2 linked regions of the Lentimonas sp. CC4 genome follow. The main gene of each other region encodes a partner of the protein of the gene in region 2 in a complex. Links are inferred from orthologs where the notes say so. Each region holds a gene or a part of one and is shown on either strand. Other genes may lie near its edges. The genes, in order: GZZ87_RS16450 and smc.

The links.
Region 1: the proteins of smc (region 2) and GZZ87_RS16450 are in contact, whole or in part, in a crystal structure (PDB 3ZGX), measured with the Bacillus subtilis proteins. The link is inferred for Lentimonas sp. CC4 from one-to-one orthologs.

What each region holds. Positions count from the first base shown.
Region 1 is NZ_CACVBO010000001.1:3,855,219-3,859,518, reverse strand. What follows is about bases 60-2,804. They hold GZZ87_RS16450 (segregation/condensation protein A), read right to left. Parts: upstream 1,950-2,804; coding sequence 1,170-1,949; downstream 60-1,169. Other genes in these bases: GZZ87_RS16445 (LPS-assembly protein LptD), read right to left, coding at 1,965-2,804; GZZ87_RS16455 (hypothetical protein), read right to left, coding at 916-1,161; GZZ87_RS16460 (hypothetical protein), read left to right, coding at 329-874; trxA (thioredoxin), read right to left, coding at 60-293. In the rest of the region: more of trxA, read right to left, coding at 1-59; more of GZZ87_RS16445, read right to left, coding at 2,805-4,136. UniProt on the Bacillus subtilis protein: Participates in chromosomal partition during cell division. May act via the formation of a condensin-like complex containing Smc and ScpB that pull DNA away from mid-cell into both cell halves.
Region 2 is NZ_CACVBO010000001.1:1,570,191-1,587,455, reverse strand. The notes cover bases 6,157-10,417. They hold smc (chromosome segregation protein SMC), read right to left. Parts: upstream 10,086-10,417; coding sequence 6,357-10,085; downstream 6,157-6,356. Other genes in these bases: GZZ87_RS06935 (TIGR00730 family Rossman fold protein), read left to right, coding at 10,238-10,417; GZZ87_RS06945 (alkene reductase), read right to left, coding at 6,157-6,254. Outside these bases: adenosylcobinamide-phosphate synthase CbiB, read left to right, coding at 1-479; GZZ87_RS06965 (DUF3015 family protein), read left to right, coding at 882-1,328; GZZ87_RS06960 (DUF4105 domain-containing protein), read left to right, coding at 1,393-3,228; GZZ87_RS06955 (archaeosortase/exosortase family protein), read left to right, coding at 3,295-4,218; GZZ87_RS06950 (hypothetical protein), read left to right, coding at 4,265-5,086; more of GZZ87_RS06945, read right to left, coding at 5,142-6,156; more of GZZ87_RS06935, read left to right, coding at 10,418-11,086; GZZ87_RS06930 (O-antigen ligase family protein), read right to left, coding at 11,107-12,564; GZZ87_RS06925 (KpsF/GutQ family sugar-phosphate isomerase), read right to left, coding at 12,573-13,559; GZZ87_RS06920 (rhomboid family intramembrane serine protease), read right to left, coding at 13,611-14,558; GZZ87_RS06915 (hypothetical protein), read left to right, coding at 14,624-15,352; GZZ87_RS19705 (hypothetical protein), read right to left, coding at 15,374-15,526; GZZ87_RS06910 (secretin N-terminal domain-containing protein), read right to left, coding at 16,166-17,265. UniProt on the Bacillus subtilis protein: Required for chromosome condensation and partitioning.

The sequences.
Region 1 (4,300 bases), 2.3 Mb from region 2 along the record:
TCGTCCTTGGACGTGAGGCCTACGATGGTATCGGAGACTGCGCCGTTCTTGAATACCAAGATCGTTGGGATCGCACGGATTTCGAACTTACCAGCGATCTCGCTGTTGTTGTCGACGTTGACTTTGCAGATTTTGACTGCGTCGCCAAGTTCTGCAGCGAGCTCTTCGAGGATTGGAGCAATTGCTTTGCAAGGGCCGCACCATGGTGCCCAGAAGTCGACGACGACTGGGACGGATGCACTTATTGCAGCTTCGAAGTTGCTGCTATCGAGTTCTGTGATGTTTTCAGACATAAGATTTTGAATTTAGTAATTAGTTTAAGAAAGGCATGACGTCCTTTAACAGGAGCGCGGTAAATGCGATTGCGACGGCGGCGGCGACGGCATCGATAATGAGCGAAGGGACGCTGATCGAGGATTCTTCAACGGCAACTGGTGGCGTCTTGACTGCTGCTGCTCGCGGTGCCGCGGCAGCCGGTGCGCTTGGGCGAGCTGCTGCGGGTGCAGGAGTTGGTGCCGCAGGTCGAGCTGCGGCTGGGGTAGGAGTGGGTGTCGCTGGGCGCGGCGCTGCAGGAGTTGGTGTTGCTGTGCCTGTGGGAGGAGCTGGTCGGAGTGCAGGCTTTGTCGGTGCGGCTATTGGTGTGCGGGGCGCAGGTTTTGCTGGCGCGGCAGGTCTAGCTGCGGTGGGTGCTGGCTTTGCGGGTGCTGGCTTTGCCGGTGCGCGGGGCATCGGTGCTCTGGGCATTTCTGCCTTCAGTTTCTCGCGTGCGGCTCTCGCTTCTTCTGCGAGTGCTTTTGCTGCGGCTGCGGCTTCGTCGGAAGGGACTTCGTCGCCTTCTAGAAAGGGGTTTTTCGGTTCTTCGCTCATAAAGTAGTTCGTGAAATTAGGTGTGTTCGGGGCGAGCTGTCAAGCGGCTCATTGATCTGGGGTGTTTTTGTGGATGATTTCGGCGAGTTCTTGCTTTTCGACGTTGTCGAGTGTTTTGCCGCAGCGATCGAGTGTTTCAAAGGTTTTGATGACAGTTTCGGTCATGCGCTCGTGTGTCTCGTTGGAGCCGCCAACGATGGCAAAGCGCTCTGCTTGAGTGATTCGTTTATGTCCGTCTTTGTTGTCTAAGCCGACTCCGATCAGGTGGCTGGAGTTGTTTGTCTTTCGCAGCATACTGAATTTTAGGTGAAGGTGCTATTAAAGGTAAAGCCTGTATTAGTGCCACGCTGGCAGCGAATGTCGGAAAAGGCGCGATCTTGCTGAATGAGTATCTCGCCGAGGCGTGTGAGTTCCAGCACGGCGAGAAATGTGGCGACAATCGTGGTAATGGTCGTCGTGGACTCGAAGAGCTCAGAGAACAGGAAGTTGGGCTTGGCCTTGAAGCGCAGTAGGATGAACTCCATGCGGTCTGCGACGGTGACTTGCTCTGCGTTGATCTCGCCTGTTGTGATACGTTCGGCGAGTCGGCGCAGCACTTGATTGAAGGTGTTCCAAAGGTCAACGCGCTCGACAGGCTTTAGTGGTCGCTCGACGGCTTCTAGTGCTTCTTTTGGGCCGATTCGAGCGATGAGATCGTTGCTGTTGAGGATGAGTTCTTCGATCTCGGAGGATGCTTCTTTAAACTTTTTGTATTCGAGGAGTTGCTGCACCAGCTCCCAGCGGGGGTCGATGTCGTCTTCCTCTACATCTAGATTGGAGCCTTGGTCTTTTTGCGGCAGCAGCATGCGACTTTTAATATACATGAGTGTCGCTGCCATGACGAAGAATTCACCTGCGACTTCGAGGTCGAGGTTTTCCATCGAGTCGAGCACTTCGATGTATTGCGTGGTGACGTGCTCGATCGGGATGTCGTAGATGTCTACTTCATTGCGGCGAATCAGGTAGAGCAATAAGTCCAAGGGGCCTTCAAACGCCGGTAGCCGTATGGCGAAGTCATTTGAAGGGAGGAGGGCTTCTTCCATCGCTATTTTTCAGTGCTACTGACCAGCTAACTGTAAGCGGATAGTGAATTCGACGTCACTCTCACGGCTTGCGTCTTGGCGGAAGGTGACGGCGTAAATGAGTTCCCAAGCGCTGCTAAGTCGGGTGTTGACGCCGATTTCTGTCTTGGTGAATTGGCCGGTCTCTGAGTCGTAGCGGGTGTCTAGTAGGAATGAGTGGCGCTCGTTGACACGATAGATGAAGTCGATGCGATATTGATTGATGTTATTATTTAGGAAGTCGGTGGAGAGTCCGATTTCCCAGATCTCACCGCTTCGGATCGAGGTGCGGCTGCGCAGTTCTTCGAGGGTTAGGTCCTCGGTTTTAAAGCGACTGGCGAGTTCGAACCTGAGCCATGGTGCTGGGGTTAACATTAGCTCGACCCATGTGGCGTTGAAGGTGTCTTGCTTGTCGCCGTCGTAGCTCTGTTGCTTCTCGAAGAGTATGTCTTGGTAGAAATTTAATGCGGCTAAGGTGCGTGAGCCGTAGCCTTCTGAGCGAGTTTGGAAGAGGTTTTCTACTCCCAGACGTGTGAGGTGCATTTCGTCAATAGAGTCAACATTGCGCAAATCGCTGAGGTCGAGCAGTGGACGGTTTAAGTCGAATGCTTCGCGGTCAATCGCGGCGATTTCATTGTTGGAGTCAGGGTCAGAGAAGTAGCGGTAACGCATGACTGGGCGAACCTGGTGGCGTAGGCCGTCGATTCCCCATGTTTTATTCTGAGTCGCGTAGGTCGCGTAGGCGCGTGCTTCGAGATCGAAACCGACTTCGTAAATGCTACGGGTATATTGATCGTCTTCGAGGTAGACCGCCGTTGAGTTGCCGCTGTAGGGATCATTGTATCTGCCCAATGCCTCCGGATCCATTTGTTGATTCTCGTAGTGTGTGATGCGTGCACCTGCGAGTGGTGTCAGGGTCAGCCAGTCGGTTAGCAGCACGGGGCGTTCAATGCGGTAGGTGAAGTCAAAGCGATCTGATTCGCTGGTTTCATCGAAGTCATCCGTCACATATCCAAAGTCTTCTTCGAGATGCACGTAGCTGGCGGAGAAGCGTTGGTAGGCGCCAGTATTAAAGACTGGGACTGGGAGTAAATCAAAGCGCACTTCTGGGAGTCGCTCTTGAACGAGTTGGAAGTCGTTCGGGCGGAAGCGACCGAAGGTGGAGAGGAAGTAGTTGTCTCCTGCGTAGACCGCTTCAGCAAAGGTGTCCGGTTGTTGGTTGTCGTTGTAATACTTATCGCGGAAATCGCGAGTCACTTCGGAGTCTGACCAATAGCTGGCGGATGCGATTAGGCTGATGCGCTCGCCGATGTGTTGTTGGTGGCGCCATTCGACAAATCCGCGATCCGAGTCAATCGGTTGGTTGTAAAGACCTGGGTCCGGGTCGCCTTGGTCGTTGATGTAGCCGGTGCTGAGCGCGCCATTGATCGTTTGAGTCTCGGTGTTGTAGGAATACTGAGCTGTGGGGCCCGCGAGCACGCCACGCTTCGTGTATAGGTCTAAGTTGGCTCCTGCGCGAAGCCATGAGTTGACGGGAAATAGCGTAGTCGTCTGTATATATGTGCCGAGGTCGCTGTCGGAGCCCACGTCGACTTCGAGCAGGTAGGGCATTTGATCGGTATAGTAAGTGTAACTCGGTAATTTTATGATCGGAACGCTGCCGATTCTAAAGGTTGGCGACGCCATGGCTAATGCGCCATCTTCGCTGGTGTAGTCGACTTGATTCGAGCTGACGTTTGGCGTAAATGTGCCCGGGTTGCCGTAGTAAAAGGTGGCTCCTTGGAAAGTTGTTTTCTCTGCGGTGCCACCGGCGTTGACGCTCGAGATATAGAATGGCCATTGCCCCGTGCGCAGGATGTCGACCGCAAATACACTGTCTTGAGTGTCGTAGCTCAGGCGGTCTGCGATAAGGCGATAACCGTCTCTAGAGATCGAGACATTGCCGAGCGCATCGGCGAGTCCGTATTCTTGATAGTAAGTGATGCGATCCGCATTCAGGCGAGTATCCTGAAAATCTAGACGGGCGTCGCCACGAGCAACTAAGCGTTGCGCAGCTTCATCGAACTCTAAGGGCTCAATCGAACTGAGCTCTGGCAATGCCGCAGTTAGCGGAAGCGAGAACTTCGTAATGAGTAAAAGGAGAGGAAATAACCGGGCGATTCGTGGCACGGGGCGGGACTATGAGCGGGGTATTTTAGGTGGACAAGTCTTTTATCGCATGAGTGGCAATCAAGTGGAACTTCTACAGTGTTTTTTCGCTGAAATCGTTTCGGAACTGCTAAGATTCTTGCCAATGATAATATAACTAGTCTTTTCTTTTCTCTGTGATTGTT
Region 2 (17,265 bases):
ACCTGCCAACCGACCCCCTCAGCACGGCATCGCTCTGCGTGCTCTGGTATCGGACGACCAACACCCTCGACGCCATGGTCGGCTACCGTAACGAGCGCTACCTTCAGCTCGGCTGTATCTCCGCACGCATGGATGACTGCATGAATTTTATCCCGGCTCGCCTGTCGATTCTAATCCTAACCCTCGCAGCCGCATTACTACCAGGGCTGTCTGGCATGGGCGCTTGGCGTATTGGTTGGCGCGATCGCTTGAAGCACCCTTCCCCGAATTCAGCGCACCCCGAAGCAGCTGTCGCTGGAGCACTCGGAATTAAACTAGGCGGACCCACCCAATATCCAGGGCGAGTCGTCAACAAAAAGTGGATCGGCGAAGATATCACAGCCTCAGTATCGGACATTCGTAATACATGCCACCTGATCATTACTAGCGCCCTAATCGTATCCCTCCCGCTCTCAATCGGCCTGTTCGTTCTGACGTAAATGATCGTCATAAAGGCAGTAAAAATGTAAACACATAGGCAAGGTTACAGGCGAAAAGAATCGTTCTTGATGACGAACTACCATTCAAAGATCAGTGGACTGGCAACTATTTCAGATCTCTAGCGCAGACCAGCCGAACACAAGTAGGAGTCTTTTTCAGTCTAGTAACTTCCTAAATTTGGAGCCAAATACAGAACATGAAGCACATCTCAGGTTTCCACTTTACATAACGGAAGTAGGATTGTATAGATCGATACATTAAGTGACGCCCCATTATAAACTTAAGCGTAAGGATTCCACCCCACTATTTACATTTCCGATGCGCTCTGTGTTTACTGCACAAAATCCACTCTTGGAGTAATAACTGTTACGCCACACATAACCCAAAAAAGAAGATAAAATATGAAAAAAACCATTGCTACCTTATTAATCCTTGCGGCTCCTTTCGCTTACGCGGACAAGCAAGACAACGTCGGCATCGGCCTCGGCACTCAAGTCTTCGAAGGCCACGACGGTCTCGTCTCTCAAGTGTGTGCTGCGACCACCAACGGCAGTTTCGGTAACCAAACATTTGCAATTTCCTCTGGAACTTGCGGGGCAGACAAGCCAGACGAACTCTGGGCGAGCCAACAGCTACAAAAGTTCGTTGAAGAAAACATGGACGGTCTCGCACAAGACATGGCACAAGGTCAAGGTGAGTCACTCGACGCCATCTGCAGTATCCTTCAAATCGAAGACAAAGATGCATTCAATGCAACTTTGCAGGAAAACTTCGGCACCATCTACACTTCCGGTGCGATCAGCCATGACGAAGTCATTGGCAACATGAAGTCAGTCTTCGTTGGATAATATGGATTTACAATCTTCAGGGCGCAGCAGAATTGCTGCGCCCTTTTTTTGTATTCTGCTGTGCATGACTTCGTCCCTTGCGACGATCTGCACGGCCGCTCCAGCGAACTCAATCGGAGCACTTGCCGAGGACGATTACTGGCATACGCTATTGCACTACAAGCGGACAATCTTCTCGCAAAAAAGCACGATTGATGATCCCAAATTCTTTTTAAGTCCTGAGGGGGCGACCAACCCAACAGCCGAACTCGAAGCCACCGTTGCAGCCTTTTCAACGGGAGATCCATCCGATGAAGCGCATCCAATCAACCGCTTCCCCGCGCGCTTGAACTGGCTGCAGAAAAATCTAGCGCCCGAACACACCGCGCGTTTCGTCGCGGCTCAAAGCAGCACCTTCGAAGAAGTTTGGGACACGATGGAACCAACTGCGGCAAGCGTTATATTCCCGACTCAATATATGAACAACCCTGCCTCGTTGTTTGGTCACACGCTGATCAATATCGAAGGCAAGCGTAACGAAAAAATACTCGCGTATTCTATCAACTACAGCGCCATCACCGAAGAGAGCAATGGGCTCATCTTCGCAGTCAAAGGCATCTTTGGGTATTATCCTGGGCGTTTCTCCATCGATCCATATTATCAGAAAGTTCAGCAATACAGCGACCTAAGCATGCGCGACATTTGGGAATATAATCTCAACCTAAACCAAGACGAAGTCCGCAACCTGATACTTCACCTATGGGAATTGAAAGATGCCTACAGTAACTACTTTTTCTTCAAAGAGAATTGCTCTTATAATTTACTGTTCCTACTCGATGCCGCACGTCCTGCCAGCAACATGGTTGACCAATTCAAACATTGGGTGATCCCCGTTGATACGATCAAAGAAGTCCGCAAAAACAATTTCATTGCGAGCGAGCACTACCGCCCCTCGCGCTCCACCACGATCAAACGTATCGCGTCCACTCTGCCTAAGGAGCTACAAGAGCGCAGCGTTAAGGCAACCAAAAGCGATGCTGCATCAATTGAACTGACCAAAAGCCTCGACAATCGGGAAGACAAAATCCGCAGCCTAGACCTCTCCGCAGAACTGCTGCAGATGTATCACGCGGACGGTAAGATCGATCAGAAGACCTACGCAGACCGGTTTCTCACGATCTTGAAGCAACGTGCCCCTCTCGGCAAAGTAGACGACGATTTCTACCCAAACACCACACCGCCGCCGCCACACATGGGACACGACTCCAGTCGTATCACTACTGGTTTTGGTAGCTACGACAGTCGCGACTTCATTTCCTTTAGTCTGCGCCCCGCGTATCATGATTTAATGGATCCCAGCGCGGGCTACACGCTCGGCAGCGCCATCGAATTTCTCAGCGGCGAGTTCTACTATTACACCGATGAACAAAAGCTAGAGGTGCGACAACTCGACGCCATTAGTATTCAATCACTCTCCCCTATTGATACCTTCTTTAAATCCAAATCGTGGACGCTGAATACAGGGCTTACGACCATCAAAGAGAAAGACAGCCATGATCGCCACACGGCGATCTACTTCGATGCCGGTGTCGGCGTGAGTGTTTCGCTCTTTGATAACTCTATCGGCTATGCGCTGATTGAACCCGCGATTTATCTGAACAAAAGCCTAGCCTCCAATCACATGGCTGGCGGCGGAGGCGTTGTCGGCCTGCTCAGCAAATGGACTCCGAAGTGGCGCAGTCAATTCGAGATACGCCAGCGCTACTACTTCCTAGGCGAGGACAACAACTTGACGGAATTCAAAGCCAAAGCCGCCTATAGCCTAGGGGACACCACCGCCCTACAGGTCAGCTTTAGCCGTAGTCACGAGTTCGAGCAAACGTGGAACGAGTTGCGCTGCTCCTTTCAGTTATTCTTCTAAAACGAAGACTGAACAAATCCGTCGCAGCCTTGTCTTTCACCAGACGCTCATCAGAGTGATTTTAACATGTCCAAACGCCACCAGATCCTTGACAGCTTTAAAGTAAAGCGTTCACAAGCCGACTTTTGGCTCAACTGCTTGCTATATGGCTGTCTCGGGCTGGCATTTCTACCGATCACACTCTGGGTAGCATCCAGCGCCAATGAACAAAGCCGTATCTTGCACGCACTCATCGTGCTCGTCATGGCGATCTTCACGCTCGTCCTCTACACTCGGATCGACATCACAGAACCACTCACACTCAACAAGAGTGCCCGCAAAACACTGTTCGCTTCGTATGGCCTGCTGCTTCTAAGCGCCATCTCGCCTTACGTCATTCCACCTTCGTCTGTATACCTGAACGTGATCGGCTCGCTGTTAGTGATTCCCGCCTACTGCTGCGGACTCGCCTCAACAGTGCTCTTCGTCTTCGGGCGTGATCTACGCCGCATCACCTACACAGCGACCGGGACCTTCTGTGCTTTCATGCTGCTCAGCATATTAATGGCACCACTAGACTGGCCGTTACGCACACTCGCAGGCAAATGGAGCGGGGCAGCCCTCTCTGCCATCGGTAAAACCGTCGAACTCGGAGTGGTGGGCAACACAGCAACAGAACCGCCGCAGCTCATCCTCCTAGTCAACGAGCACCCCTTCCATGTCGCATCTGAATGTAACGGATTTGGCGTCATTCTAACCAGCCTACTGCTTTCGGTGCTGCTAACCATCTACCGTAGAAAGGGAACAATCGAGGCATGCCTCAACATACTAGCAGGCATCACACTCGGCTTCATTTTCAATACGCTCCGTATCCTGATTATCGTGCTACTGGCTCCGTCGATGATGGAGCACTACCATTTAATGCACGAAATCGTTGGCACCATCACCTACTGGGGCTGCTTAATTTTGACGTGGATTCTGCTCAAAGGTCCGACTCAAACGGAGGCCTAAACTCGGATTTGCCATTTCAGCATTTTTGACACATAGTGTTGGCATCATGAAAGCATACCTCGTCGCCATCGCCCTACTGCTACCCCTCGCATCGTCAGCCGCTAACTCAAAAGTCGAAATCGGCCAGACACAGGAGCAAGCCATTGAAGCCTTAGGAAAGCCACAAGGCACCATTCACCTAGGCGATAAAACACTGCTCCTCTACCCCGAAGGCGAGGTAAGCATTCGCGATGGAGTCATTGCCGAGATCGAGCTCATGAGCGACAAACAGTTCGCGAAAGACCAAGAACGAGCGAAGCAGGAACATGCCGAATGGGTGATTCAACAAGAAAAACTGGCCGCGGATCACATCGAAGCTGGCGAAAAACTAAAAGCCTTCAAATTACAAAGCAGCACCTTTGCAGCACTCCCTGCCAAAGATCGCGTAGATTACTGGCGTAGTTTTCAAATCAAATTCCCACAAGTCGATGTCTCTCCTGAAATCGGGCGTGCGCTGGAAAGCTACCAAACTGAACTAGCCGAACTGAAGAACCGGGAAAAAATCGCCGAGCTCGAAACACGCGTCGCACTTGCCGAAAAAGAAGCCGCAAGCGCCCGCCTCGAAACCGAAAAAATCCGCAAAGAAACGGAGTCCGTCAGCAACTCTGAGATCCGCATACGAGACTATTACACCACCCCTTATAACTACTACTATCGCCGTCCCACAGTTATAATTAACCCAAGCATGCACAAAAAGACACACTACAACCAAGACAAGCTAAACTGGTCGAACTGGGACAAGAAGAAGAACAACAACAACAGCTGGCTACCAACCCAACGCTCAGGTAGCATAATGCAGAATGTAACAGGCACAGTGAATACGAACTAGTTCGTAAGCCACACCACTCATGAGTTACACCCAAAGGGGACGACTCAATGATATATCACGAATCCGCTAGTGCCGGGTAATCTGTATACCCGCGAGCCTCTCCACCTCCGAAGAGTGTATGAGTATCGCTGATTTCGTTAAGGGGAGCTCCCAACTTAACACGCGCGGGATAGTCTGGATTCGTTAGGAAATTCCTACCAAAACCGACAAGGTCGACATATCCTGAGGCGATCAGTGCATTTGCTTGTTCAGGGGTCTTATTGCCTGTGACAATAATTGTCTTTGTGAAACACTCGCGCAACTGAATGCGAAAGTTCTCGGGAATCGCTGGTGCATCGTCCCAGTCTGCTTCGCACAAGTGAATGTAGGTCACGCCAAGTTGATCTAAGGCCTGTGCGGCAAGCATGATCGTCTCCAAAATATCGGGGTCGCTCATATCTTTAAAACTAATAAATGGCGAGAGCCGGACGCCCGTCTTGTCTGCTCCGATCTCGTCGACGACAGCTCGAGTAATCTCAACTAACAAGCGAATGCGGTTCTCTAGGCTGCCACCGTAATCATCAGTGCGATGATTACTATTACTCCGCAAAAATTGATCGATCAGATATCCATTCGCTCCATGAATCTCTACGCCGTCAAATCCAGCGTCGATGGCATGACGAGCACCCACTCGAAATTCGCCAATAACTGCATCAATATCATCGAGGGTCATTGCACGTGGCTCATCGACCGCAATCATCGTAGCATCACCATTCGGGGCACCATCAAAAATATACACCTTAGTGTCTTTGGCCGGAATCGCGGACGGCGCGATGGGTTGTAGCCCATTAACTTGAGCGCTAGAGACTCGACCAACATGCCAGAGCTGCAGAAAAATTTGACTGTCCTTGGCGTGGACTGCTTCGGTAGTGAGTTTCCAGCCTTCCACTTGTTCGGCAGAATAGACCCCAGGCGTCTTCGCATAACCCATGGCTTGAAGTGAAACTTGAGTCGCTTCAGTAATGATCAAGCCTGCGGAGGCACGCTGAGCATAGTATTTAGCCATCAATGCATTTGGAACATCGCCTGGCTGCGATGAGCGCGATCGAGTCATCGGCGCCATTACGAAGCGGTTACTCAGTTTGAGTTCGCCCATTGTATAGGGACTAAAAAGATCGAATTCATTCATAATGGTTACAATTGGAGATGGAAACCATAGATCTACATGAGCTGAGCAGTGATTGCAAACGACCACGCAAAAAACAGGCGAAGGTGGGTGCAGCTAGCTTGCTTAGAACGGTTGCGAGTTATCCGCACCAGCAAGCTCAGGGCGATTTGTATCTTGGTTAAAGCGCATGGAGAGCAGCTTAGATACGCCCTTCTCCGGCATTGTCACACCGAATACGGTGTCTGCGTTAGAGATCGTGCGCTTATTGTGCGTCACGATTAAAAACTGCGACTTCTCGGTAAAGCCATGCAGTGTTTCACAGAAGCGGCCAATGTTCGCATCGTCGAGTGCCGCATCAATTTCGTCGAGCACACAAAACGGACTAGGCTTCACCAGATAGATCGCAAACAGCAGTGCCACCGCGGCCATCGTGCGTTGCCCACCAGAAAGCAGTGTGACACTTTTTAGACGCGTCCCCGGAGGGCGAGCGATAATATCGATCCCCGACTCAAGCACATCCTCAGAGTCCACTAAGATGAGATCCGACTCACCTCCACCGGAAATTTTCTCATAGGTGAACGCAAAGTTCTTACGCACTTGCTCGAAGGTATCTCGAAACAGTTTCTGCGAAGTCTCGTTAATTTCATCGATCGTCTTAACCAACGCATTTTTAGCCTTCCACAGGTCCTCGCTCTGATTCTTCAAGAAATCGTGGCGCTCCTTCAAGTCAGTATACTCGCTAATGGCATCGAGATTCACTGGCCCCATATTCGAGATACGGCTCTTCAACTCGGACACTTCGTCTTCGATGATCGCCCAATTAGTCGACTCCATCTCAGCAAGCTCCTCTTCCGTCGGATCGCGACGCTCATGCTTCGGTTGGGCGGAAAGCTTATCAGGATCATCTAAATCATCGAGATTCACACGCTTATCAAACTCAACATTGCCTTCCCAAAGTTCGGCCTTCCAATCGACTCGCTCCAGCTCGACCTGATAGTCGTCGTGCGCAGCGCTGTGAATAAATCCGATCTGTGATCGCTCTTCAGCAAGACGGATTTCTAGGCGCGTCATCTCTTGATCATACGTGCGCCCTTCATTGCGACGCCCGCCCAAACTACCATCAATACCAGTAATCACGGCGTCCATCTCTTTGATGCCCGCACGATCTTCGGACAATGAAGCCGAGGCGACCTGTAAAGTCTTCTCAAGTTCGAGACTCTTCTCACGCTCGCGAGCCCCGCTGCCCTTGAGCTGGCCGATCTGTTCATTGATCGTATCAATTTCTTGGTTACGGCGAATGATTCGGTTCTGCAAACTCGCTGTCTCACGCTGCACTTCACCCAGCACGCGATCGACTGATTCAAGACGTTGCTTCTTCTCCGCCAATTCGAGACGAACGTCCGCAAGTGCTTCACGCTTTTGATCGCGGGTCTCACGGGCTTCAGCAATGGCATCCTCTAGATCAGTGCCGCTTTGGCGCTCTTCGAGCAATGCTTTCTCAGCAGCGACGAGTTCCTGCTGCGCTTCTTCAAGCTCTTGCACCGAGTCACCATGCTTCGCATCCAGTCGCTCCAGATCATCCTCACTTTTGTGATGCGACCGAGCATTGTGCTCGACCTTCTGCCCTTGGTTACGCTCTTCGGCGACGAGCCCAGACACCTCACTCGCGAGTTCGCTCAGACGTTGACGTTGCTCTTCGACGGTCGCTTCTGCAACGAGACGCTGATCTTCCAAGGTGGTGGATTGCTCACGTAATGTATTGAGCGCCTTACGCTCAGTCTCGATCTCACTACGAAGTTTACGAATCTCAGATTCGCGCTCGATCACACTGGAGGACTTTTTACCCGAAGTCCGCCCGCCGTGAATCAAACCACGGCAGTCGATGATCTCACCGTTCTTAGTTGCAACGAGTAAGAAGTTAAACTCCGGATGCGCTTTCCAAAACTTAACAAAGCTCTCTAAGCTTTCTGCAAAGTAGCAATTTGTAAGCAAACGCGCCACGGCTTCGCTCAAGCTAGAATCGCGTGCTAGCACGACCGAAACTGCCGCCACGATATCGTCAGGCAACTTCACCCCAGGTATCTTACTATGCCCAGCCTCTAAGTTCACTTGCAAACAAGCACGACCCAGCTGATCGGCATCCAGCCGATCAATGACCATGAGCGCCTGCTTCGTATCGCCAATAAACAGTGCTTCCGCAGCTTGACCAAGCAGCGTCTCCAGAGCACTCGTGTATGCGGGCTGCACCTTCAGCTCTTTCGAGATAATCGAGACACTGTTCTTCGAAACCACCTCGCCGAGTTTATCGCCTAGGATCGCTTTCGCACCTTCGCCAAATCCTTCAAATTTCGCCTGTAGATTCTCAAGCACATTCAGCTGAGCAGTTTTACGTGCGATCCCACGATCCTGCTCTTGGATCTGCTCCTGCATCGTGCGGGACTGTTGTAGAATTTCCTTCGAATCAACACGGGCCTGCTCCAACGCAGATTCACTGAGTTGCTGCTCCTCACGACGTCGTGCCAGCAAGCGCTGAATATCGGCATGGCCTTTTTCCAGCACGACCACCTCTTCTTTGAGCGTTAAAAGGGTCTCGGTCAACGCAGCGTGCTTGACCTGATAGGTCTTGAGATCGACTTCGAGAGTCGTGCAACGCGAGCGGGAGCGGTTGATTCGGTTCTCCGCATGCAGCACCGTCTGTCGGCGTTGCTGCAGTTGCGCTTCCATCTCGCCGAGCTGCTCCTGCGCTCGAACGAGTTCATCACTGCGGTCACGAAAAATACGATCCGAATCATCGACGACGTCGAGCTGTAGCTGCTTATTTTCAGATTCATTACGAGCACGCTCAGCCAACTCGTTCTGCTGCGCTTCCAGGCCTTGAATCTCTTTTTGATATTCCGCGATGCGTGCTTCGAGGTCCTTCATGCGGATGCCTGAGAACTCAGCCTGGTTCTCAGAATTCTCCTTCTCAGAGCGCAGGTTAAACACGCGCTGCTGCAGCTCCTGCATCTTCTCGTTGAGGTCGGCACGCGCGGCCTTTTGGACTGCCAGAGCCTCTTCGTCGGCAGCCATCGATTCGGTGTGTGCTTCTAGCTTCTTACGCAACTCGTCGGCTCGCGTTGCGAGTGTATCGATTGAACCTTTTAACGACGTAAAGCGATACGCACTGAACGCCAAATCCAAATGCGTCAGACGGTGCTTAATCCGCTGATAACGGAGTGCCTTGCTGGCTTGACGTTTCAACGAACCGATCTGCCGACTCACTTCTTCGATCACGTCCGTCACACGGGCAAGGTTGGCATCGACGAGCGAGAGCTTGTTGAGCGCCTCTTTACGCTGCGCTTTGTAAAGGGTAATACCGGCTGCTTCCTCAAAAATAGTGCGCCGCTCAGATGGATTGGTCGATAAGATCTGGTCAATCTGCCCCTGTAGCATGAAGGAGTAAGACACGCGCCCCACCCCAGTATTCGCAAATAAACGCTGGATATCTTTCAGCCGCGAAACCTTGCCATTGATATAGTAATCACTGCCACCGTCCCTTGTAACACGCCGAGAAATCTCGACCTCGTTAAACGCAGTCCCTAACTCGGCCTCGCAGTCTGTAAAGGTCAGTGACACCTCACAGGTGGGCAGGCCCTTGCGTTTATCTGTGCCCTCAAAAATGACGTCTTGCATGGACGCACCACGCAGCGCCTTGGCGCTCTGCTCGCCCAGCACCCAGCGAATCGCATCGACGATATTACTCTTACCGCAACCATTCGGTCCGACCACGGCCGTCACCCCGCGGCGCAAGTCAAGGCGCGTGCGATCGGCAAAACTCTTAAAACCACTGATGACGATCTCTTTGAGATACATGGATACTGATTTGGACTACGAAAGATGGGTAGAAAAAACTAGAAGAATCGCCCAAAGCAGCACTCGCAATCCTAAAAGATAGTAGGGAAATGGTTGCGAGAGAGCTCAGAGGTGCTAACATTAACGAAAACGTTAAACCAGCCTCACTACTTATGTCCGATTCTACACAATGCTCCCGCGATGAATGGCCGATCAAAGCCTATAAAGACCTCAATTTCCTAAACAGCGATGGCGCTCGTAATATCCGAGTGCTCGCGGAAATGACCGAACCCGGCATTCGCTTCGCCGAAGAACAGGTCAAAGACACCATCGTGCTATTTGGCTCCGCACGCATCATGCCTGTCGACGTTGCAGAAGCAAAATTGAAAGAGCTCCAGGCAACGATTGTCGATTCTTCGAACCTTACCGCCGGCGAAAAAGATGCCCTGCGTTTGGCCAAGAGCGCGGTCAAAGCAGCACCCTACTACAACATGGCTGTCGAACTCGCAGAAGAGCTGACAAAGTGGACAATGAGCCTCCCACCAGAAGAACAACACCGCTTCATGATCTGCTCAGGTGGCGGCCCGGGGATCATGGAAGCTGCAAACCGTGGCGCTCATAATGCGGGTGGCAAATCCATCGGTCTGGGCATCAGCCTCCCTTTTGAACAAGGCGTCAACGAATACGTCCCTAAAAACCTACAATTCGAATTCCACTATTTCTTTGTCCGCAAATACTGGTTTGTCACAATGGCAAAAGCTCTAGTCGCCTTTCCAGGCGGCTTTGGCACGATGGACGAGCTATTTGAAACACTCACACTCGTGCAAACTGGTAAAACCGCCGAAAATCCGGTGATCGTCCTCTTTGGTAGCGAATTCTGGAATAGTGTCGTCAACTTCGAGTCCTTAGTCGAATGGGGCACGATCTCGCCTGAAGATCTCGATCTGTTTACCATCGTCGACACCGTAGAAGAAGCACGCGACAGTATTATCAAGCAATTGACCGAGCGCTACCTTTCGTAGCCGCCCATCAGGCACGTCTCCTAGCGATAGACTCTCTCACTATGTAGTGAGAGCAGTTTCACGCTGACACAGAGCAAACCGTTCAATGCGACCCAATAAACCGGGCTCTGGAAAATAAAGTCCACAAAGGCATGTCCAAATACCATCGCGAGGCCAATTAATAGCATCACTGCGCTCATGGCATTGCCCGAGGCTCGAAACAGTAGGCACCACACCCAGTAGCCCAAAATCAGCAATAAGAAGCTGCAACCGACGACCCCGTATTCACACAGAAACTGCACGACATCATTGTGTGCATAGCGATAGAATTTACGCCCGATCCACCCTCGGCTAGGGTGGTAGCGTTTGTAAAAAATCTCTGGATAGCTTTTCTGATACATCGGGAAGACATAGCGCCATGAGCCCGCGCCCCATCCGAACCACAGTTCTTCCTGTGCCATTTTCCACGTCACTTTCGTAGTAATCGCTCGCGAATCCTTGTCCGCAGTTTCAATCGTCTTCTCTATATCTCCAAAACGCTTCTCAATATTCTGCACATCGACGTATTGAAACGCCATATAACCCCCTGCCCCGAGTAATGAGCCGATCACCAACGTCAGCACGATCGAATTACGTATTGAGGTCGAAAACAGCCACCGTGCAGCAGCTGCGACAAAAAAGCACGCCGTCATCACACCGCCAAACAAAATGCCACCCCGCGAAAGCGCCAAACCAATCGAAGTCATCAGCACCGATACAAATACAAACAGTAACAAATGAGGCCCGCCGCTCTGCGCACGTCGCTCCGCTCGATTGAAATGGTAGAAATAGAGCACCGCACAAGCGAAGATGATTAAATTCAGATACGCCGCCCCCTGATTTCGGTAAAAGAAGGTGCCCCAAAAGCTATGATTCGGTGATTTCACCGACCACAGCACTAGCTTGGTGCCGCTAAAATCCTGCAAGATCGCGACAATTGCCATACCAACTCCACTGATCACAAGCGTCCACAACAACAGAACCGCGCTACTGCGTCGACGCACGCCGACCCAAAGTCCCCAGACCAAGGTAAACGCCGCAGTAAAACAGGAGAGCACCCGAAAGGCATCCATCGGCTCATAACTGGCATCAACACTGCTCGGCAGCCAGCTAATGGGCTTCACTTCTTCAACCCGCCAACCGTTCTCTCCCCAAATCTGCACCCACGCTGGATTCAGCCCTTGGATGCAAACATAGACCAGAAAGGCCAAACCAAACCAAAAGACAGGGAATCGTAGCAGGCGCTTAAAATTCTTTCGATTCCCATGCTCCCCATCCGAGCCATTCCAACCCTGCGGAAGCGGCACGATCGAAAACAAAAAAGTCAGCAGCCCCCCAGCCAACAAAGTATGCAACGACCAGAGACGAACGCCCGCGAGTCCCCATGCAGTAAAAGCCAATGTCAGTCCTCCGACCAACACCACCGCCCATTCACGGCGCGCAACAGAAGGAGATCCCATAATCGAACTTAAGAAAAACTCGGTTGATACGCATCGTGCAAACGAAGTAGGCCAATCAATTTACCTCCTTCATTCGCAACCACTGGCAACACTGAGATCTGAGAACTACGATCCTCCATAATCCGCACCGCATCCCCTAGAGACATACTTAGCTGTGTGAAAATAGGAGACTTCGTCATGCAATCTCCAACCCGCATGCTCAAAATGTCGCCCTCCTGCGAAAGTATACGCCGAATATCACCGTCTGTGATTATCCCAGTCAAACAACCATCCCCATCGACGACACAAGCCCCGCCAAGCGGATACTTCGTCATTCGGATCACCACCTCACGCAGGGTCTCTTCAGCCTGCGCACATGCTACTTGCTCCGCAGCGTGCATCACATCGCCCACCGTCATCAATAAATTCCGCCCCAACTGACCACCGGGATGGAAAGTCGCAAACTCCTCTTTGGTAAAATCACGTGCCTGCACCAGCGCAGCCGCCAAGGCATCACCTATCGCTAAGCTCACCGTCGAGCTCGACGTCGGCATCAAATTCAACGGATCAGCCTCGCGCTCAACACTGCCATCCAGCACAACGTCTGCCCCCTTCGCTATCGGCGAGTCCATATTGCCCACGATCGCAATCACTGGAGACTTAAACTTCTTAAACATCGGCATCAAACGCAGCACTTCAGAAGTGCTACCACTCTTCGACAGAACAATTGTCGGATCCCCAGGCTGATAAACGCCGAGGTCACCGTGAATTGCCTCAGCCGCATGCAAAAATACAGAAGGAATACCACAGCTAGACAAGGTCGCTGCCAGTTTAGTGCCGATGTGACCGGATTTACCAATCCCACAGATGACTAACTTGCTATTAGACTCCAAGATCACATCCAACGCGCGCTCAAACGATGCCCCCAAACGATCCGCAGCAATTTGAATTGCCGCAGCCTCTGCTTGCATTGATTGACGCCCTACCTCGAGTCGATTGAGACCTGAATTACTCATACCACAGACCTAATCAGCTCCCTCGATAAGGTAAAGCAATTTGCCAGCACATTACGACGCCACCGCAACGCGCCACGCCACGACGATCAAAAATAGTGCCAGCCCACCGACAAGGACTGACCAACGCTGCAACAGCACGAACCAACGCTGCGCACATGCCCCGAGCGCGCCCAGCACGGCACCGCATAGAAACCCACTAATATGTGCAGCGACATCCACATTGCCTTCGCCATCGCCCACCCCAAACAAGCCCAACAACGTCAGCCCACCAAACAAAGGAACCAACCACCGCGGTAGCGATAAGCGACGGTCTGGCGCAGAAACCGCAGCCCAAATGCCAACCCCCGTCAACACACCCAACGCCCCAAACACCGCAGTCGAAGCACCAATTGAATAATGCGGCTCTGGATAATAGACCACCGCGTTAAGCACATTACCGGCAATCCCACTCAGCAGCACCAAGAACCAGCCAGCCGCCGCGCCGAAAAATCGGCAGACAAAAAACGTAAAGCCCAAGCCTGAAATCAAATTCGAGACCAAGTGCACCACATCCGCATGTAGCGTCAGAGCCGTAACAGCTCGCCACCACTGCCCGGCCCCCATCATCGCCACAGCATCCGCCTGACCACTCGTCACAATATCCGAGCGCCCCTGCCAAACAAAACAGCCGATCAACACCGCAGTATAGAGCACGAACGACCACCACCCAAAATCAAACTCCTCATATTCAAAGCGCCCATCACGACGGCCACGCCTCGACTCCAGCGCCGCGATAGCATCCAGCTCGGCACAGACCTCAACGACTCGATCCTCCTGCACGCAAATCACATAGCGCTCCTCGTGCAGCTCCATCCAATACGCATTGCCCATCGCCAGAATGGCTAAGCCCGCCTCGCCAGCTTTAACATAATCATCAAGCACAGCGACTGCGATGAGCCCCTCTTCCGGCTCAAAATCAACCAAGTCAATCGGCCCATGCCTACCCTCTATCGCTTTCAAGCTCGCCATATTGCCATCATGCGCTAGTCTTCAACTCGCAATCAACCAATAAACCCATCACGTATATGATAAAAAAGATATTCCTATTCCTACTTATTCTGGCAATTGCTGGAGCAGCCGCAGTTTACTTTTTCGGCTCGAGCGCCCTAAACAAAGGCATCAAAACAGCTGTTGAAAAGTTCGGCCCCGAAGTCACACAGACTGCCGTCCGCCTTGATGATGTAAATATTTCCGTCCTCTCTGGCAACGGCACGCTCACAGGCCTCTATGTCGGAAACCCAGACGGCTATGAGAACGAAAACATCTTCGCCCTCGGCGAAATCGACGTCGACATCGATACCGGCTCAGTCTTCAGCGATAAAATCATCATCAACAAAATCCACATCAAAAAACCTGAAATTAGTTATGAAAAAACACTGTTGAGCTCCAACATCAAAGCACTTCTGAATAACATCGAAGAGTTCTCTGGTAGCTCAGACAAAACCACGCCAGAGCCAGAGGCTGGAACACCCGCAGAGAGCGGCCCCTCCAAGCAAGTCGTCATTAAACAGCTAATCATCGAAGACGGCACAATTTTCGTTGGTCTAATGGGGAACAGCACCACCGTGCCACTACCTCGCATCGAGATGAATGACATCGGCGAGACTGGCAACAAGAAGAGTATGGCAGAAGTCATCGATCTCGTCCTCAACGAAGTGCTGAAATCAATCGGCCCAGCCATTGCAGAGTCAGGTGACGGTGAAGGCGTGATTAATAAAGCTACAGACAGCATCAAGGGTCTATTCGGCAAATAGGCACGATCCCCATTCATTATTTTAACAATAAAAGCGCGGCTCTTCGGAGACCGCGCTTTTTTCATGCCCCAACTCACGGTATCGCTCGCGTTGAGACTCAAGCACATTGAGCACCAAAGCGCGCGTAGCCCATAGCGCCGAAACTAAGACCGTGTCACGAAAGGTTTGAGCCATTCAAATTAAAGGTAGCGGTGTGCGTCCCGCGCGCCATTGCATACTCAGGCCTGTGGCGGCCGGGACGTCCGCCTCGAATTTGGATATTCGACAGTAGCGCCTTCGAGACCGACCTGCGCTACCAGCTCAAACCTATTAGGTAAGGGTATCAGACTGGCCCCAACTCTGAATTTCACGTCACATCGCGTAGTGGCGTAATACCTATTCTTATATAGAATTAATCTAAAGTGACCTTACTCAAGAAACGGTTCGCATAATCGAGTTCCTTGAGATTCCCAACCGATATAAGCACTGATATCACCTCACCTAAACGTATAGTCAGCGAGAGGAAGCCATTTATAATATCACACTCCTAAGCCGTTTTTTTTACGTAACACACGATGAATCGGAAAACTCCCTGCCACAGACCGGTGCCATCGATCGAGGGGCAAAAGTAATTGGCAGACCTCTTTCCAGAGCGCCTGCCTTCGCCGAGAGGTCAGCCTGTCACAATGTGTCATGTCACCCTGCCCTGAGCGGACCTAGCGTTCTAGCTTGACCACAAGAGCAAAAAAAGAGGCACGGGATGGTCCCGTGCCTCAGTGTTCATACAGTTATTTGTCTAGTGCGACGGCACAACCAAATGAGCTAGTTAAGCGCTTAACGAATCCATGTCGCCTTCGCATCTTCTTCTTCCTCTGTTCCATCGAGGTCGGCATTTATTCTAGCCTTATATTCGCTTGATGCCTCGGCTGCACGCTTAGCTTCAATGGAATTAATCAACTCTAATTCGGCCGCTGGAATTTCGTAACCAGGGATCTGTGAAGGTGTTAATTCCATGACTTCCATCTGGCGTGGATCTATCACATCCGCATAGGTGCTGCCATCTGGATTCAGTGTTTTAGCGGTCAGGAAAATGATTAGATTCGTTGACGCAACGTCCGATATATCATGACGGAACAATTGTCCCAGATAAGGTAGGTCCCCCAATAACGGCACCTTAGATTCATCTTCCACCTCTGTTTCAGCAGTTAAACCGCCCAAAGCAATCGTATAACCATCCTTGATCGTCACTTGAGTCTTCGCATCACGCTTTTTGAAGATCTGATCTTCAAGGATTGAGCCATTCACATTGGTTGACACGGTGTCGCCAAGTGCGCTCACGACCGGATGCACATCCAGTGTAATCATACCAGCCGCATTGACCGTAGGCGTCACATCCAACTCGATACCAACAAAGCGATACTCAATTTCTCCTGTCTCTAGCTGTCCAGTCTGGTCATTGACCGAGAACTCACGGATCGGGTAATCTTCGCCCACCTGAAAGACGGCTTGCTGGTTATTCATCACAACGACCGTCGGATTGGAGACTAATTTAGAGCGGTTTTCAGTCTGAATCGCAGTCAACGTCGCAGCGAACTGAGAACTAGAGAAAACCGCAACTAAACCACCTGAAGCACCAGTTCCCGCAATATTAGCTAAGCCATCACTAATTGTATCTTGGCCGCCAATCACCTGACCACTGCCGCCAGACGCTGGAGGTGTATTAGGAGAAGGAGAAAAGCCAGGATTACCGGAACCAGCACCATTACCACCGAGGAGATCACCTTCATTCTCATTTAAGTAAGCCCAATCAACTCCGATATCTGTCAGATCTCCATTAGAGACTTCGATGAATTTAGACTCAATCATGACCTGATCCGTCACACGATCCAATGTATCAATAATCTCTTGGATCTTATTCATACGTGACGGGCGTT